Regions from separate parts of the Pseudonocardia autotrophica genome, predicted to be linked through region 1. Evidence: predicted binding sites of a transcription regulator. Region 1 holds the regulator's gene; the other holds the start of a gene.
What was found. The regulator LexA, encoded in region 1, represses DNA repair genes until DNA is damaged. The targets are predictions, from matches to a motif close to CGAACACGTGTTCG.
Positions count from the first base shown of each region.

Region 2: a site for LexA is predicted at 1,686-1,699, ahead of dnaB (replicative DNA helicase). Genes of this name have one in related genera too.

Region 1 is NZ_AP018920.1:2,116,217-2,125,647, reverse strand. It holds gene Pdca_RS10195 (vitamin B12-dependent ribonucleotide reductase) at 1-1,167, opposite strand, end outside; gene nrdR (transcriptional regulator NrdR) at 1,331-1,819, opposite strand; gene Pdca_RS10185 (hypothetical protein) at 2,254-2,889, opposite strand; gene Pdca_RS35435 (hypothetical protein) at 3,085-3,369, opposite strand; gene lexA (transcriptional repressor LexA) at 3,582-4,316, shown strand; gene Pdca_RS10170 (hypothetical protein) at 4,549-5,622, opposite strand; gene hflX (GTPase HflX) at 5,724-7,193, opposite strand; gene Pdca_RS10160 (ArsR/SmtB family transcription factor) at 7,186-7,752, opposite strand; gene Pdca_RS10155 (MFS transporter) at 7,806-9,041, shown strand; gene dapF (diaminopimelate epimerase) at 9,055-9,431, opposite strand, start outside.
Region 2 is NZ_AP018920.1:7,192,745-7,202,175, reverse strand. It holds gene Pdca_RS33575 (single-stranded DNA-binding protein) at 1-337, shown strand, start outside; gene rpsR (30S ribosomal protein S18) at 389-625, shown strand; gene rplI (50S ribosomal protein L9) at 640-1,086, shown strand; gene dnaB (replicative DNA helicase) at 1,730-3,136, shown strand; gene Pdca_RS33555 (DUF3040 domain-containing protein) at 3,162-3,497, opposite strand; gene Pdca_RS33550 (dTDP-4-dehydrorhamnose 3,5-epimerase family protein) at 3,685-4,200, opposite strand; gene Pdca_RS33545 (methyltransferase domain-containing protein) at 4,397-5,593, shown strand; gene Pdca_RS33540 (BlaI/MecI/CopY family transcriptional regulator) at 5,607-5,996, shown strand; gene Pdca_RS33535 (SDR family oxidoreductase) at 6,003-7,664, opposite strand; gene Pdca_RS37325 (AI-2E family transporter) at 7,661-9,415, opposite strand.

The sequences.
Region 1 (9,431 bases):
GTTGGACGCGCTGATCCGGCCCGACTCGGGCGTGGTGTGCCAGTCGTTGATCGTGCCGTCGTACTGGATGCCGGGGTCGGCGCAGTTCCAGGCCGCCTCGGCGATGCCGCGGAAGAGCTTCCGGGCGTCGGTCCGGTCGATGATCTCGCCGGTCATCCGGGCGCGGAGGCCGAAGTCGGTGCCCTCCTCGACGGCGCGCATGAACTCGTCGGTCACCCGGACCGAGTTGTTCGCGTTCTGGTACTGCACCGACGTGATGTCGGAACCGCCCAGGTCCATGTCGAACCCGGCGTCGCGCAGCACCCGGACCTTGGCCTCCTCCTTGGCCTTGGTCTCGACGAACTCCTCGATGTCGGGGTGGTCGACGTCGAGGACGACCATCTTCGCGGCCCGGCGGGTCGCGCCGCCCGACTTGATGGTGCCCGCGGAGGCGTCCGCGCCACGCATGAAGGAGACCGGGCCGGAGGCGGTGCCGCCGGAGGACAGCAGCTCCTTCGACGAGCGGATGCGGGAGAGGTTCAGGCCGGCACCGGAGCCGCCCTTGAAGATCAGGCCCTCCTCCCGGTACCAGTTCAGGATCGACTCCATCGTGTCGTCGACCGAGAGGATGAAGCAGGCGCTGACCTGCTGCGGGCTCGCGGTGCCCACGTTGAACCAGACCGGTGAGTTGAAGCTGAACACCTGGTGCAGCAGCATCCAGGTCAGCTCGTGATCGAAGATCTCGGCGTCGGCCTCGGTGGCGAAGTAGCCGTGCTCGACCCCGGCCCGCCGGTAGGTGCCGACGACCCGGTCGATGAGCTGGCGCAGGCTCGACTCGCGGGTCTCGCTGCCCACCGCACCACGGAAGTACTTGCTGGTGACGATGTTGGTGGCGTTCACCGACCAGGCGCGCGGGAACTCGACGCCGCGCTGCTCGAAGTTGATCGTGCCGTCGCGCCAGTTCGTCATGACGACGTCCCGGCGCTCCCACTCGACCTGCTCGTACGGGTGCACACCCTCGGTCGTGAAGACCCGCTGCACGGCGAGGCCGGAGCGCCGCCGGGCGCCGGCCTTCGCGCGGCCGCGCGCCTTGCCCGGCGCCTCGCCGTCCTGTGCCGTGTTGTGCGCCGTGTTCTGAGCCGTGCTGCTCCCGGTGTCTGTCGCCGGGCCCCCGACCGTGTCGGTCATGAACTGCCTCCGCATCCGACTGTCCTCTCCCGCGCGCTGGGGTGCGCGGGCACCCGAGACGGTGCTGGGACACCGCCCCCGTACCCGGTCCGGCCGGTCCGATCCGGTCCGGCACCGGCGGCTGCGCCCCCTGCGCGCCCGCTCCGGTGCCGTCCGATCGGCATCAGCCGTCCCGGTTGCCGGCTCCGTCGTCGGCTGCTTCCCCGGCAGCCGCCGAACGGAGGTCGGCGATCTCCTTCTCGAAGTCCTCGATCGAGGAGAAGGATCGGTAGACGCTCGCGAACCGCAGGTACGCGACCTCGTCGAGCTCGCGCAGCGGCCCGAGGATCGCCAGCCCCACCTCGTGGCTGGGAATCTCGGCAGCCCCACGGGCGCGCACAGTCTCCTCGACCCGGTGGGCGAGCTGCTGCAGGTCGTCCTCGTCGACCGGCCGGCCCTGACACGCCCGTCGAACCCCGCTGACCACCTTCTGCCGGCTGAAGGGTTCGCTCACCCCGCTGCGCTTGACGACGGCGAGCACGGTCTCCTCGACCGTGGTGAACCGGCGCCCGCAGGCGGTGCAGGACCGGCGGCGGCGGGTGCAGGTCCCGTCGTCGGCGGTCCGGGAGTCGATCACCCGGGAATCCGGGTGGCGGCAGAACGGGCAACGCACGTCGGCACTCCCCTTCTCCCGTGACCCGGCGGGAACTCTCCGCCTCGCACCGCGGCGAACCGCGGTGCCAGCTCCCCCAACCAGTGGGAGAACGACACCAATGTAACCCCTACATATTGGGGTGCGCCATCCCCGGGTCCGGTACGGCGCCGAGCTTCGCCCGATCGGGAACGAGGGTCGCACACCGCTCTCGCAGGGCCTTCGGAGTGCACCGATCATGAACATGCGCATCAGCCCTGATCAGCGCGTGTGGCGCACACCGGGGGCCCACCGGGCGCCCCGGGAGGGCCGCGACGGACGGTGGCCCGGTTCGGGGACACGCCATCCCGGCGCGCCGGGCGGCGAGACTCCTGTCACGCGCAGCGACCTCTGCCCGGCGCGCAAGGACCCCCGAGCCCCGGCGGACACGTCGACACCCGGCGCCGCAGCACCTCTCAGCCGCCGGCCGGAGCCGTCGCCACCGGCCCCGGTGAGGGGGCGGCCTCGCTGTTCCATCCGGCGGCCGCATCCCCGATCAGCCCCAGGAGCACGACGACCGTGGCCGAGCAGAGCACCGTGGCGATCCCGGCCAGCAGTCGCTCGCCGCGCGAGCGTGGCCGCAGAGCCGGACGTGCCCGGCGGGTGGGGGTCACACAGCGGCGATGCCGCGGGCGCGCCGTCCGCAGTGCCACCGCCGGCGCCGCAGCCGACGCGAGCGCGCCCGGCCGTCGCGGCGCGGGCGCAGCGGCTCGTCCCGGTGTGACCGATGGGGCCAGTGGGGCCGGCTCCTGCACCGACGGCGGCCGGACCGGAGCCACGGTGCTGCCCTCGGCGGGCTCGCGCACGACGCCGCCGGACGGCACGGACGCCCCGGGAACGACCCCGGGCAGGGCCCACCGGACTGCGGCGCGGGCCGCGGCGGACCCGCGGGCCGGACGCGTGGCCCCTGCGCACGGCACCGCACGGGCGGATCCCGGCCGCTCCCGCAACCTGGTGGACACCGACCGCTGCCGCACCCCGGCGGCCGCTGCCCGGCCCGTCCCGCCGGCCCGTGGTTGCCGCGCCACCTCACGCACGTCGAGCTCCTGCATGGCTCCTCCTGCTCATCGAGGACCACCCGCCTGTTCCGGCGGAACGGTCACCGTCGACGGCGGCCACACCCGGCCGCGCGCCGTGCCCGATCCGGCCGGCCCTTCCCCGGGACCGGTCGAACGGACGTGCGAGCTGTCTAACACCGGACCCCGACAGAAATCGGATCGCCGCTGCTCAGCCCGCCCCGGCCGGGTTCAGTCGCCCGCCGGGCCCACGACGCCGACCGGCGGTGGCGACGCCGACACGGCCGCCGAGATCTCGGCGAGCAGGCCCAGCCCGACGACCGCCGTCGCCGAGGCGAGCCCGATCCCCAGACCCGCTGCGGCGCGCCGCAGCACGCCACCCGCCGGCTGCACCGGCCGTGCCGCCGGTGCCACCCGTGCCGCCGGTGCCACCTGCGCCGCCGGTGCCGACCGGACCGGCCGGAACTCCGCCGGTCGCCGCGTGCCCGACGGCCGGATCTCGGTCACCACACCCATGCCGCTCGCCCTTTCTGCCCGAACGGGCGCCCGCCTCGGACACCCGGCCACTCGAATCGAATCGATGTTCGATCGAACGCCTGTGCGAGTTTGTACCACCGGTGCCCGACGGAATCCACGACACGCGGGCGGTGAACTTCGAACGCATGTTTGGCGGACCGGCCGAAGGCGGCTAGTGTTCGTGCCGGTACATCCTCGAGGAGGCGAATGCGATGGCAGCGGACGAGTCCGGAGGCGGTGCGTCCCCCGGGCGGGGTTCCGCCAACGTCCGGGAGTTCCCCGAGCCCCCGGCCGACACACGCGGTCTGACCCCGCGACAGCGGAAGGTCCTGGCGGTGATCCGGGACTGGGTGGACCGTTACGGCTACCCGCCGAGCGTGCGGGAGATCGGCGACGCGGTGGGGCTCACCTCCACGTCGTCGGTGCACCACCAGTTGCGGACCTTGGAGCGCAAGGGTTTCCTGCGCAGGGATCCGAACCGCACCCGTGCGGTCGACGTGCGCAGCCCCGAGCAGGTCGGCGCAGGCGACGGAACCGACGCCGACACCGAGGCCAGCCGCTCGGAGCGGCCCGCTCCGGCGTTCGTGCCGCTGATCGGCGACATCGCCGCCGGTGGCCCGATCCTGGCCGAGCAGGCCGTGCAGGACGTGTTCCCACTCCCCCGGGAGATCGTCGGGGAGGGCACGCTCTTCCTGCTGAACGTCAAGGGTGACTCGATGGTCAACGCGGCGATCACCGACGGGGACTGGGTCGTCGTCCGGCAGCAGCCGGTCGCGGAGCAGGGCGAGGTGGTCGCGGCGATGATCGACGGCGAGGCCACGGTGAAGACGTTCCGCCGCAAGGACGGTCACATCTGGCTGATGCCGGCCAACGACGCCTACGAGCCAATCCCCGGGGACGACGCGTCGATCCTCGGCCGGGTCGTCGCGGTGCTGCGCCGCCTCTGATCATGCGCCGACTCCGATCATGCGCGGCCTGCGGGTTGCGCCGTCGCTGACCCGCGCCGCCGCTGATCGGCGTCGCTGCTGACCCGTGGTGCCGCTGATCTGCGCCACTCTTGATCGGCGCCACCTCTGACCTGCGCCACTTCTGACCTGCGCTGCCGCTGACCGCGCTGCTTCTGATCCGCGCCACCCTTGATCTGCGCCGCCTCCGATCCGCAGCCCGGGGGCGGCGCGGTCAGCGTCTGCGGCGGCCGTGCAGCGCCATCGCCCCCACACCGGCGAGCAGCACACCGACGACCACCGCCATTCCGGCGACGGCGGGCAGCCACGGTGGGAAGGAGCGGGCGTCGGGCGCCTCTGCGGGCTGTGCCCGGACCGGCGCCGCCGGTGCCGTGGCCGCGGCGACCGCGCCGGGGACCGTCCGGATACCCGCCGGTGCCAGTCCCCGCGTCTCGGTGCCGGAGTGCAGCGCCCCGCGGCCGTCCAGGGCGACCGCCTCGCCCTGTGCTTCGCCGGGCAACGGCACCTGCAACGGCGCCCCGCGCAGCGCCTCGACCAGGACGTCCCCGGTCACCGGGCCGTCGGGCAGCGGGAACAGCCACGCGTCGGTGTAGGTCCGCAGCGCCGCGGCCCGTCCGCCATCCGCGTCCGGCGGCCCCACGGCGCCGCCGGTGATCGTGCGGGTACCGATCGCCCCCAGCGGTCCACCGGCGGTCGCCGAGTACGGCAGGACGACGTCGGTGACCCGTTCCAGCTCCAGCGGCCGTCCCTCGGCGAGCGGTTCCGCGGGGCGGTACAGCCCGGCCGCACCGGAGGTCTTGTCCACGATCAGCGGGGTCCCGTCGTCGGCGACGAGCACCGCCTCGGCGTCCCGCGGGCCGTCCGGGTAGACGAGGTCGTAGGTACGGGGCGGCCTGTCGACCGGCAGCACGACCAGGCGCACCGACTCGCGGCGTGCCGTGTTGTCCCCGATGTCGGCGAGCCAGAGATCGCCGTCCGGTGAACGGCCGAGGTCCTCGACGTCGGTGACCCGCACCGGTGCGCTCCGCTCCCCCGTCACCGCGCAGCCGGCCGGATCGAGGGTGAACACCTGCGCGGTGCCGCCACCGTCGACGATCGCGTGGTAGCGCTGTGGCCGCTCCCCCGGCGCCCCCTCGGTGACGAGTCCGGAGAGTTCGGCCAGCCGCGGGTCGTCGATGGTGCACACCGGCTGCGGCTCGGCGACCGGCGGCGCTGCGGCCGACGGCCCCGGCACGGCACGCGCCTGCGCCGCCGCGGACGGTGTCGCGGCAGCCGCGGTGGCGGGCACCAGGCCGAGTGTCGCAGCCACCAGCGGCGCCGCGACCCGCCGGAACACCACCCGGGCACGACCGCCCGGTGCGCTCCGGGACCCGGCCGGGACCGCCCGGGTCAGCGCCCCGCCGCCGTCGCCGGCAGGTCGGGATCGGCGTCGGCGCCGGCCGGCCCACCGGCGATCGCGAACGCCAGTACCGCGGTGCCCAGCTCCGGCCCGACCCGGGCGCGGACCCGGGTGCCCTCGGGGGTGTGCTCCTCGGACAGCACCTCGCCCTCGTCGTGCAGGCGGGCGACCAGCGCGCCCTCGGTGTAGGGCAGCAGCAGGTCGACGTCGTACTCCGGGCGCGGCAGCAGATCGGCGATCCGCCCCCGGAGCAGGTCGATGCCGTCACCCCGGTGCGCGGAGACGAACACCGCATCGGGCTGCGCGTGCCGGAGCCGCGCGAGGGCCAGGTCGCCGGCGGCGTCGGCCTTGTTGATCACGAGGAGCTCGGTCGGCATGCTGCCGCCCTGCTCCTCGCCGATCTCGACCAGGACCTCGCGCACCGCGGCGATCTGGTCGTCGGGCAGCGGATCGGAGCCGTCGACCACGTGCACCAGCAGATCGGCCTGCGCGGCCTCCTCGAGCGTCGACCGGAATGCCTCGATCAGCTGGTGCGGCAGGTGCCGGACGAAGCCGACGGTGTCGGTCAGGGTGTAGGTCCGCCCGTCCGCCGTCTCGGTCCGGCGGGTGGTCGGGTCCAGGGTCGCGAACAGTGCGTCATCGACCAGCACGCCGGCGTCGGTGAGCTGGTTGAGCAGACTCGACTTGCCGGCGTTGGTGTAGCCGACGATCGCGACCGAGGGGACCTCGTTGCGCTTGCGGTTGCCGCGCTGGGTCGCCCGGACCTGGCGCATCGCGGCGATCTCCCGGCGCAGCTTCGACATGCGCGCGCGGATGCGGCGGCGGTCGAGCTCGATCTTCGTCTCACCGGGGCCACGGCCGCCGATCCCGACGCCGCCCGCGGCACGGCCACCGACCTGCCGGGACAGCGCCTCACCCCAGCCGCGGAGCCGGGGCAGCAGGTACGACAGCTGGGCCAGCTCGACCTGCGCCTTCCCGTCCCGCGAGCGGGCGTGCTGGGCGAAGATGTCGAGGATCAGCGCGGTCCGGTCGATCACCTTGACCTTGAGCCGCTCCTCGAGCTGGCGGAGCTGACCGGGCGACAGCTCGCCGTCGCAGATCACCGTGTCGGCCTCGGCCGCGCGGACCGCGAGGCCGAGCTCGTCGACCTTGCCGGAGCCGATGAAGGTCGCCGGGTCGGGCGTCGACCGGCGCTGCACCAGACCGTCAAGCACCTCGGAGCCCGCGGTCTCGGCGAGCCGGGCCAGCTCGGCCAGCGAGGCCTCGGCCCGCTCGGCGGATCCCTCGGTCCAGACTCCGACCAGCACCACCCGTTCCAGGCGCAGGCGGCGGTACTCGACCTCGGTGACGTCGGTGAGCTCGGTGGACAGGCCGCCGATGCGGCGGAGCGACGAGCGCTCCTCGAGTTCGAGTTCACCGGTGGACGGGCTGGCGGGCACGGGCGTGTGGGCTTCAGTCATCTTGCTTCCGAGTGTCCCACGTTCCGGGAGCCGCTGTCCGGTCCGTTTCGCCGGGCGGGTCGCCCGGGTAGAGCGCCAGGTACACCGCGAGCGGCTCGGCGCCCGGCACGACCGGCTCGGCGACGTAACGCTCCAGCAGCTCGTCGAGCTCCGCCCGCAGCGCCGCGACCCGCGCCGGTGGCAGCCGCAGCACCAGCCGGGTCTGTTCCAGCGCCGCCGGGCCGACATCGGCGACCTCGCCGAGGAACGCCTCCAGTCCGGCCTCGGCCACCGGTTCGTGATCGCCCGCGCCGTCGAGTGACCAGGACAGCCCGGTGCTCCGGTACGGGATCTCCCGGGAGCCGCGGGCGCCGCGCCGGGCCGGCTGGGCCGCCAGGAAACCGTTGGCCACCAGCCTGCGGACGTGGTGCAGCGTCGTCGCGGGATCGCGGCCGAGCCGGGCGGCGAGCTCGGCGTTGGTCAGCGCGTCCACGTGGGTCAGCCGGATGATCCGCAGCCGGACCGCCGAGGACAGCGCGGCGATCTCGGACTCGGTGGCGGACCGGCGGGCATCGGGCACCGCCGCAGGGTAACTGATTGGCACTTTCCAATCAGTCGGAGCATTCTCGGTCCATGGCCCGATCCCCGACCGGCTCGCTGTGGCGGCACCGGGACTTCCTGCTGTTGTGGGGCGGGGAGACCGCGAGCCAGGTCGGCACCCGGATCGGTCAGCTGGCGGCGCCGCTGCTCGCGGCCACCGCGCTCGGCGCGACACCGTGGCAGATGGGGCTGCTCACCGCCGCGCAGACCGCCGGGTTCCTGCTGATCGGGCTGCTCGCCGGCGTCGTGCTCGACCGGGTGCGGCGGGTGCCGGTGATGGTGGCCGCCGATCTGATCCGGTTCGCACTGCTCGTCACGGTGCCGCTCGCCTGGTGGTTCGAGGTGCTGGGGTTCGGCCACCTGCTGCTGGTGACCTTCCTGGCAGGTCTGGCGACGGTGTTCTTCGACATCGCCTACCAGTCGGTGCTGCCGTCCCTGGTCGGCCGGGAGCACCTGGTGGAGGGCAACGGCAAGCTGGAGTCGACGCGGGCGGCCGCCGAGGCAGGCGGGCCCGCGCTCGGCGGTGCACTGGTGCACCTCGTCGGCGGGGCGGCCACGATCGGCGGGCAGGCGCTCGGCTACCTGATGTCGGCGGCCGCGATCGCCCGGATCCGGACCGTGGAGCCGGCGCCGGTCCCCACCCGGCCGACGGTGCGGGCCGAGATCGCCGAGGGGCTCCGGTTCGTGCTGGGACACCCGCTGCTGCGACCGATCGTGCTGTGTACCGCCTGGGCGAACCTGGCCGGCGGGATGATCCTCGCGGTCCTCGTGCTGTTCCTGGTCGGGGACCTGGGGCTGTCCGAGGTGGGGGTCGGGATCGCGGTGGCCGTCATCGGCGTCGGTGGGCTCGCCGGCGCGGCCACCGCCGGAGCGTGGACGAGACGGCTGGGGCAGGCCCGCACGATCGTCGTCTCGCTGCTCGTGACGACGCCGCTCGCGCTGCTGATCCCGCTCGGCGGGCCGGGCCCGCTGCTCCTGCTGACCGCGGTCGGCCTGTTCGCCGACGGGTACGGCGGTGTCGTCTACAACGTGGCGCAGGTCAGCTTCCGGCAGGCGATCTGCCCGGACCGGCTGCTCGGGCGGATGAACGCCAGCGTCCGCTTCCTGGTGTGGGGGACGCTCCCGGTCGGCGGTCTGCTCGGGGGCGCGCTGGGCGAACTCCTCGGTCCTCGCGGGGCGCTGCTGGTCGCGTGCTGCGCGCTGGCGCTGTCACCGCTGCCGGTGCTGCTCTCCCCGCTGCGCCGGCTGCGGGACCTCCCCGCAGGGTGACGGCCCGCACGGCTCAGGCCGGGGAGTCCCACCAGTCGCGGTCCAGCTCCCCGGTGGCGAGCAGCACCGCGGGACCGTGCAGCACGGTGGCACCGGTGCGGGTGTCCGATCCGGCCTCGACGGTGACCCGCAGCTCCCCGCCGGGGGTGTCGACCCGCACGTCACCCGCGGCGTGCCCGGCGGCGCGCAGCGCGGCGACGACCGCGGCGACCGTCCCGGTCCCGCAGGCCCTGGTCTCCCCCACGCCGCGCTCGTGCACCCGCATCCGGATCCGGCCGCCGTCGGCGGGACCGTCGAGCGGGGTCAGGAACTCGACGTTGACGCCGTGCGGGAACACCTCCGGATCGTGCAGCGGGGCCCGGGTGAGGTCCAGCGCGTCCGGGTCGGCGG
Region 2 (9,431 bases), 2.2 Mb from region 1:
GCGGGTCGTGGTGCAGGGGCGTCTGCGGCAGCGGTCCTTCGAGACCCGTGAGGGCGAGAAGCGCACCGTCGTGGAGATGGAGGTCGACGAGGTCGGCCCCTCGCTGCGCTACGCGACCGCCAAGGTCAACAAGGTCAGCCGGGGCGGAGGCTCCGGCGGCTTCGGTGGCGGCGGCGGTGGCGGTGGCTACGAAGGCGGCGGCGGCGGTGGCGGCTTCGGCGGCCAGCAGGGCGGTGGCTCCGGCGGAGGCAACTCCGGCGGCGGTTATGACGACCCCTGGGGTTCGGCCCCGCCCGCCGGTAGCGGCGCGGCGTCCGACGACGAGCCCCCTTTCTGATCCACGTCCCCACCGCCCGCGACGGGCGGTAGACCCACCAGGAGTACCACCATGGCCAAGGCCATCGTGCGCAAGCCGAAGAAGAAGGTTTGCGCGTTCTGCAAGGACAAGGCCCAGCTGATCGACTACAAGGACACCGGTCTGCTGCGGAAGTTCATCTCCGACCGGGGCAAGATCCGTGCCCGCCGGGTGACCGGCAACTGCCGTCAGCACCAGCGGGACGTCGCCGTCGCGGTCAAGAACTCCCGCGAGGTCGCTCTGCTGCCCTACACCTCGACCGCGCGCTGACGAGGAGAACGCAGATGAAGCTCATCCTCAACGCCGACGTCCCCAACCTGGGTGCGCCCGGCGACATCGTCGAGGTCAAGGACGGCTACGGCCGCAACTACCTGCTGCCGCGCAAGCTCGCGGTCGTCGCCACCCGTGGCGCCGAGAAGCAGGTCGAGCAGATCCGCCGGGCACAGAAGACCCGCGAGATCCGGGACCTGGGCCACGCCCAGCAGGTCGACTCGCAGCTGCGGAACCTGAACGTGACCGTCCCGGCCAAGGCGGGCGACACCGGCCGGCTGTTCGGTTCGGTCACCCCGGCCGCGGTCGTCGAGGCCGTCAAGGCCTCCGGCGGCCCGACGCTGGACAAGCGGATCGTCGACGTCCCGGGGCACATCAAGACCCTGGGCAAGCACCAGGTGCAGGTCCGCCTGCACCCGGAGGTCACCACCGAGCTGCCGATCGCGGTCATCGCGAGCTGAGCGGTGCGGTGGTCGATCGACCACTGAGAGTAGTTGGAGCGGTGTCCGGAGCCTCGTGCTCCGGGCACCGCTCTTTCGTGTGCCCGGAACCCGTCACGGCGGGCCCCGCGAACGCGTACCGGCATCGCGCACGGACGCATTCGCCCGGTCGGGTGCGGCCGGATCGGCTCTCCCGCGGCCCGCAGCGACACGCCGTGAGGTGATGGTCCGCTCGTCGGACGGGGCTGTGGACGCGCCGGGCGGTGAGCGGTGAGCGGCGCACTCCGACACGCCGGAGCCGGCCCTGCGACGACACGCCAGGCCGATGTTGTCCACAGCTGTCCCCATGTACTTGACCTGCGGATATGGCCGAAATCAGCGCACTGTCCCCAGGTTGTCCACAGCACGGTCCCGGGATGGGCGGCGGTCGTACACAGTCCATCCCCAGGTTGATCACCAGGCCGGCTGGTGCCGGGCCAGCGCGGCGACCTAGCCTCGGTCCGACCGGCTCGGCAGTAGGTCCCGCACCCGCCCGCACGACACGCGGCCCGGTGGCGGGAACCCGGGCCGGACCAGCACGGGAGACCCACGCGAGCAGGCCGACGCAGGCCCTCGCGTTTCGAACGTGTGTTCACTATGCTGTCCACCGGGGGTGACGCTGCGTATGGCTCTGACGGACGATCGTCCCACCGGCCGGCCACGAGCTGTTCGTGACGAGGACAAGGCGGGGAGTGCCGGCAGCGGCACCTTCGATCGTCAGCCGCCGCAGGATCTCACCGCCGAGCAGTCGGTACTGGGCGGCATGCTGCTGAGCAAGGATGCGATCGCCGACGTCGTCGAGGTGCTGCGCCCGGAGGACTTCTACCGCCCCGCGCACCAGACCGTCTACGAGACGATCCTGGATCTCTACGGCCGTGGTGAGCCGGCCGACGCGGTGACCGTGTCGGCCGAGCTGCAGCGCCGCGGCGAGCTGGTGCGCCTGGGTGGCGCACCGTACCTGCACACCCTCATCGCGACCGTGCCGACCGCCGCGAACGCGGCCTACTACGCCGAGATCGTCGGGGAGAAGGCGATCCTGCGCCGGCTGGTCGAGGCCGGCACCCGGATCGTGCAGCTCGGCTACCACGGGGCCGAGGGCGGCGAGGTCGACGATGCCGTCGACCGGGCACAGGCCGCGGTGTACGAGGTCACCGAGCGCACCACCACCGAGGACTACACCGTCCTGGAGGAGCTCCTCCAGCCGACGATGGACGAGATCGACGCGATCGCCTCCCGCGGCGGCATGTCGTCGGGCGTGCCGACCGGGTTCGCCGATCTCGACGCGGTCACCAACGGTCTGCACCCCGGGCAGATGGTCGTCGTCGCGGCCCGCCCGGGGCTCGGGAAATCTACGCTGGGACTGGATTTCGCCCGCTCCTGCTCCATCAAGAACGGCATGACCAGCGCGTTCTTCTCCCTGGAGATGAGCAAGTCGGAGATCGTGATGCGCCTGCTGTCGGCGGAGGCGCGGATCCGGCTGGCCGACATGCGTGCCGGCCGGATGTCCGACGAGGACTGGACCCGGATGGCGCGGCGGATGTCGGAGATCTCCGAGGCGCCGCTCTACATCGACGACTCGCCGAACCTGACGCTGATGGAGATCCGGGCCAAGGCGCGCCGGATGAAGCAGCGCAACGACCTGAAGTTGATCATCCTGGACTACCTGCAGCTGATGACCTCGGGCCGCAAGGTCGAGTCCCGCCAGCAGGAGGTCTCGGAGTTCTCCCGGCAGATCAAGCTCCTGGCGAAGGAGCTCGAGGTCCCGGTGGTCGCGATGAGCCAGCTGAACCGTGGTCCCGAGCAGCGGACCGACAAGCGGCCGATGCTGTCCGACCTGCGTGAGTCCGGCTCGATCGAGCAGGACGCAGACATGGTGGTGCTGCTGCACCGCCCGGATGCGTTCGAGCAGGACGATCCACGTGCCGGCGAGGCCGACCTGATCCTGGCCAAGCACCGTAACGGCCCGACCACCACGATCACCGTCGCGCACCAGCTGCACTACAGCCGGTTCTCCGACCTCGCCCAGGGCTGAGCGGCCGCCGGGTCGCCCGGCGCGCTCAGCCGCCGGGGCGGCGCTGCGGGACGGTCGCCGCGACGCCCAGCGACAACGCGGCGAGCACGATCCCGGCGATCACGATCGGCACCGCCACCATGACGGCGCCGACCAGCAGCACCAGCAGTGAGACCCCCAGCAGTGCCGACGGCAGCGGCCCGGCGCCGTGCACCGAGCGGACCGGGCCGCGCGGGGCATCCGGGCCGCGCAGCAGGTGTCTCCGGCCGGCCGGACGGGCCGTGCCGGCGAGCGCAGCGAACCGCCGGACCAGGCGCGGGTCGGTCAGTCGCAGCTGGACCTCGATCTCGTGCAGTCGCCGCGTCTCGCGTTCGCTGAGCACAGAAGTACCCCTCGGAAGGTCTCGACCGGCGCACGGGCGCACCGGTGGGGAGCCTGGGGCGACGTCGATCCGGGCGTTCACCGGAGACTACGTGACCTGATCGTGACCTTGAACGCAGGGCGGACGGCGTCACAGGTGCCGGTGCTCACGCGCGCACCTGCCCACGGTCACCGGAAGTCGCCGGAACTCACCAGATGGAGACGCGGTCCCGGCGCGGACCGGACGGGGCACCGAGCCGGCTGCACAGACCGGCCCACGACCGGTCGGGTCCCGGGTTCCTGGTGGGGCGAGCCCGCAGCCAGCGCAGCTGGAGATCCGGGTCGTCGGGATCGACGCCCGTCCGGTCCCGGCGGGTGGGCCGGGCGGCCGACCGGATCTCGACGACCGTGCCGTCGGCCAGTGACTGGATCCCGTAGAGGCATCCGGGCGGGACCAGCAGCATCCGCTCGTCGTCCAGCAGGGACACGGCGAGCCTGCCGAACGTCTCGGTGTCCGGCCGGGCGTCGATCACGACCGCGTAGCCGGATCCCCGCACGACGCCGAGCAGGACCGCCTCGCTGCGGTGCAGGTGCAGCCCGTACACCGCGTCCCGGGCGACCCGCCGCTTGCGGCGCACGGTGAACACGCGGGTTCCCGCCGGTCCGCCGGACGTCGCCGGATCGACGAGCAGCGACCCCGGCACCACCGTCCTCAGCACGCTCACCCGCCGCTCCCCCTGTCCGGTCCGGTCACGCCGGGTGGCGCACACCGGTTCCGGCCCGTTTCTCATACCCGGGACGACAACGAGTGACGGCGCCCCCGGTGACGCTGGGCGAGGCGTCACTACTCCGAACGGGTGCACACGTCCGCTCGGGATCCGCTCACTACTATTGCGGATAGTTGATCGGAGGGAGGAGGCCGTGCCGGAACCGGTGCGCTGCCGCGCCTGCCGCTCCGACCGGGGCGAGATCGTCCTCGATCTCGGCGAACAGCCCCCGTGGGACCGGATGCCGCTGCGGGACACCCCGTTGCCCGATCCGGCAGCCCCGCTGCGGATGTGGCTGTGCGGGGCCTGCGGACTGGCACAGCTGGCCGACGACACGGACGTCGCGGAGGAGCTGCTCGGCGTCGAGCCCCGCGCCTTCGCCGAGCAGAGCGACCGGTCGGTCGACCGGCTCGCCCGGGAGGGCCTGGTCCGGCCCGGCGACCGGGTGGCGGAGTTCGGCAGCCCGCACGGCAAGCCCTGGCTGCCCCGGCTGACCGGGCGGGGGATGACCGCGCTCACCCCGGCGGACGCGCCCGCGGGCCGGGCCGATCTCGTCGTCGACGTCTACGGCCTGCTGCACGAGCCGGACCAGCGCGACGCGCTGCGGCGCCGCACCGCGCTGCTCGCCCCGGGCGGGACGCTCGCCCTGCAGCTTCTGTCGCTGGGCACCGTGCTGCGCGAGAGGCAGTGGTACGACCTGCGGCACGGTCACCACGCCTACTGGTCGCTGCCGGCGCTGGACGCTGCGCTGCGCGGGTACGGGATCGGCGTGCACCGCGCCTGGTGGTATCCGCTGTCCGGTGGCACCCTGCTGGTCACCGCCCGGGCCGGCGCCGAACCGGATGCCGGCACCCGCCTGCTGCTGGGTGCGGAGGAGGGGCTGGGTGTGCGGAGCGCGGCCGGGCTGGGCCGGCTGCAGGCCGCCGCGGACGGCGCCGACGACGGGGACGCGCTGCGGGCCTGGCTGGTCGCCGAGCGGGCCGCGGGCCGCACCGTCGCCGCCTACGGGGCGGCGTCGCGGGCCGTCCCGCTGGTCTGCCGGGCCGGGATACGGGCCGATCTGCTCCTGGCCGTCGGGGACGCGGCGCCCGCGAAGCAGGGCAGGCGGATGCCCGGCACCGACATCCCGGTCGTCGCCCCGGCGGAGCTCGCCGAGCTGCGGCCGGACCGGGTGCTGCTGTTCATGCCGGAGCTCGCGGACGAGGTGCGTGCGGTGCTGCCGGGGATCGAGGCGGACGGCGGCCGGTGGGTCGTCCTCGATCCCGCTGTCCGGCTGCTCGGCCGGGTGGCCGGGCCCCGAGCCGCCGGACAGCGGACTGGGGCGCATGGGGGGTTGCGGTTACCCTCGTAGGCCGGGAGGCACCATGCGAGGTCGACTCGGTGAGCTCGAGGCAGCCGTGATGGACGTGCTGTGGGACGGTGCCGCACCGTGCCGCGTCCGGGACGTCCGGGCCCGCCTCGCCCCCGGCCGCCCACTCGCCTACACCACCGTCATGACGGTGCTGGACAACCTGCACCGCAAGGGCTGGGTGCAGCGCGAGCTCGACGGGCGGGCCTACCTCTACCGCCCGGCCGCGACCCGCGAGGAAGAGACCGCGCAGGCGCTGCGCGAGCTGCTGGACGCGGCCGGCGACACCGAGGCCGTGCTGCTGCACTTCGCCCGGTCGGTGTCGGAGCGGGAGTCGGCGGTGCTGCGCGCGGCCCTGACCCCGTCGGCGCCCCCGGCGCTGTGGGATCGCGACACGGTGGGCTGAGCAGGCTCAGGCAGCCCGGTCGGCGGACCTGCGGGACCTGCGGGATCTCAGCCAGGCCGGCCGGCGGCTGGCCGGCGGGGTGCGGAGCGGACCGTCGCCGGCCCGCTCGGCGGTCCGGGTGATGTTGCGGATCATCCCGCCGAAGACGATCCCGTGGAACGGCGCGACCGACCACCAGTACAGGAACCCGGGCAGCCCGTGCGGGATGAACACCGCGCGCTGCCGGTAGGTCGATCCGCCCTCCCGGGGCCGTACCGTCAGCTCCAGCCAGGCCCGGCCCGGGACCTTCATCTCGGCGCGCAGCCGGAGCAGCCCGGAGCCGTCCTGGTCGTCGCCGGAGCCCGGCCCGGGCTCCACCATCCGTTCCACCCGCCACCAGTCCAGCGCGTCGCCGGTGTGCAGGGCGTCCGGGTCGCGGCGGCCGCGGGCGAGCCCGACACCGCCGACGGCCCGGTCCATCCAGCCACGCACCGACCAGGCCAGCGGGAACGAGTACCAGCCGCGCTCCCCGCCGATGCCCGTGACGACCGTCCACAGCCGCTCGGGTGAGGCCGCGCAGTCCTGCTCACGTTCGTCGAGGTAGACGCTCCCGCCCGCCCAGTCCGGGTCGCTGGGCAGCGGATCGGACGGCACGTTCCGCACGGTCGCGCCGGACCAGCGGGTCTCCACCTCGCCGTCGGTGATCCGGGACAGCGCCAGCCGCACTGCCCGGTCGTAGCCGGTCAGGCCCTCCGGCGGATCGGGCACGAACGACCGGATGTCCTGCTCGGAGCAGACCACCTCGTGCACCAGCGACTCGATCAGCGGGGTCGCGATCGATCTCGGCACCGGCGTCACGATGTTGATCCAGTGTGCGGACAGCGACGGGGTCAGCAGCGGCACCGGGACGACCCGGCGCCGGCTCAGCCCGGCGACCGCGGCGTAGCGCTGCATCATCTCGATGTAGGTGAGGATCTCCGGGCCGCCGATGTCGAACGTCCGGTTCTGCCGCCCGGGGATCTCGGCCGCCCGGATCAGGTAGCGCAGCACGTCGCGCACGGCGATCGGCTGGATCCGGTTGTGCACCCAGCGCGGGGCGACCATCAGCGGGAGCCGCTCGGTGAGGTGGCGGAGCATCTCGAAGCTTGCCGATCCGGAGCCGAGGATCACCGCGGCCTGCAGGACGACGGTCGGCACCCCGGAGCGCATCAGCGTCTCCCCGACCTCGACCCGGGACGCCAGGTGCGCCGAGAGATCGGCCGGGTCGCCGTCCGGGTGCAGCCCGCTCAGGTAGACGATCCGCTGCACGCCGGCCTCGCGGGCGGCCTCGCCGAGGATCAGTGCCGCCCGCCGGTCGATCGCGGCGAAGCCGGAGTCGGACAGCGAGTGCACGAGGAAGTAGACGACGTCGACGTCCTGGCAGGCGGCACGGACGCTCTGCGGATCGAGCAGATCCCCCCGGACGATCTCGGCGTCGGGCGCCCACGGGACGTCCGCGAGCTTGTCCGGGTCCCGGACCAGGCAGCGGACGTGCACCGGCCCGGCGTCCGGATCGGGCACCAGGTCGGCCTCGGGGCCGTACCCCAGCAGCCGCGGCGCGAGCCGTCCCCCGATGTACCCGGTCGTTCCCGTCACGAGATAGCGCACACCGGCGATCGTCCCACCGCTGCGCTCGTGCGGCAGGGTCACGCGTTTCCGCTGGGCTCCGGCAGCTCCGGCAGTGGGTTCCCGTCCCGGGCGCGCAGCGGGTCGACGGCCGACGGCTCGACCTCCCGGGGTGCGACGAGCGAGCGCACCGCTGCCGTGAGCACCGCCAGCAACGGGACCGCGAGCAGCGCGCCGACGATCCCGGCGATCACCACACCGGCGGCGACGGCCAGCGCCACGGCGAGCGGATGCAGCCGTACGGCGCGCCCGAGGAGCACCGGCTGGAGCACGTGGCTCTCCAGCTGCTGCACCGCCAGCACGATGCCCAGGACGATCAGTGCCGTGCCCAGCCCGTTCGCGACCAGCGCGATCACCACGGCGATCGCGCCGGTCACCACGGCACCGACGATCGGGATGAAGGCGCCGACGAACACCAGCGCGGTCAGCGGCAGCGCCAGCGGGACGCCGGTGATCCACAGCCCGAGCCCGATGCCGGTCGCGTCGACGATCGCCACCAGCACCGTCGCCCGCACGTAGCCGACCAGCGAGGCGAAGGCGCGCCGCCCGGCGACGTCCACCCGCTCCCGGCGCTGGACCGGGGCGAGCAGCCGCAGGAACCCCCACATCCGGCGGCCGTCGTAGAGCATGAAGATCAGCGCGAACAGGCACAGCGCGAAGCCGGCCAGCACCTCGCCGACCGTCGCCGCCGTGCTCACCGCGCCGGAGGTGAGCATCTCCTGGTTCTCCTGCAGGGTCTCCAGCAGCTGGTTCCCGAGCTGCTCGACGTCGACCTGGAACGGGGTCGCGTCCACCAGGCCCTGCAGCGACGCCACGCTGATCGTGAGCTGCCCGATGAGATCGGCGGTCCCGTCGACCAGGGTGTTGACGACGAGTGTCAGCAGCCCGCCGAGTACGGCCAGCCCGGTGACCATCACCAGGCCGGTAGCGACACCGCGGGGCACCCGCCGGTCGCGCAGCCACTGGACCAGCGGTGCGAGCAGCGCGGCCAGCAGCACGGCGATCGCGACCGGGATGACCACCACCCGCAGCTGGATCACCAGGAAGATCATCAGTGCCAGCCCGGCCGCGATGATCAGCATGCGGGCACAGATCTCGGAGGCCACCCGCAGCGGCGCCGGGACATCGGGATGTGCTGCCGGGCGGTTCCCGGGGATCCGCTGCGGGGTGTCGGACCAGGACAGGGCGGCCTGCGGATCGGAGGCGGCGACCAGCGGGGCCGGGACGGCACCGCCGCCTCCCGTGGAGCCCTCCGGTGGCCCGGCGCCGACGGCGCGGGCCGCCCCGGGGGAAGTGAGGTGCTCGCCGTCGGGCTCGGGGGCCTCGTCGGCCGGACTGTCCTCGGGGGCCGGTGGACCGGCTGTGTCGATGGCCGCTGTACCGGCTGTGCCGATGGCCGGTGGACCGGCTGTGTCGATGGCCGCTGTACCGGCTGTGCCGATGGCGGGTGGACCGGCTGTGTCGCTGGCCGGTGGACCGGCGGTGCGGGGTGCCGGGAGATCTGGGGAACGGGGTGCCGGTGGGTCGGCGGTGCCGCGGTTCGGTGGGTCGGCGGTGCGGGGCGCCGGGAGACCGGGAGACCGGGAGACCGGCGGACCGGCGGCGTTGCGGGTCGGCGGCGAATCGGCCGTGCGAGGTGTCGGCAGGCCGGGGATCGGCGGATCGGCGGTGCCGGGGATCGGTGGATCGGCGGCGTCGGGGGCCGGCTGAGCGGCCGGCTCATCGGCGGTGCCGCGGGCCGGTCGACCCTCGCCTGGTCCCGCCCCGTCCGCCATCACCCCGACGCTAGAC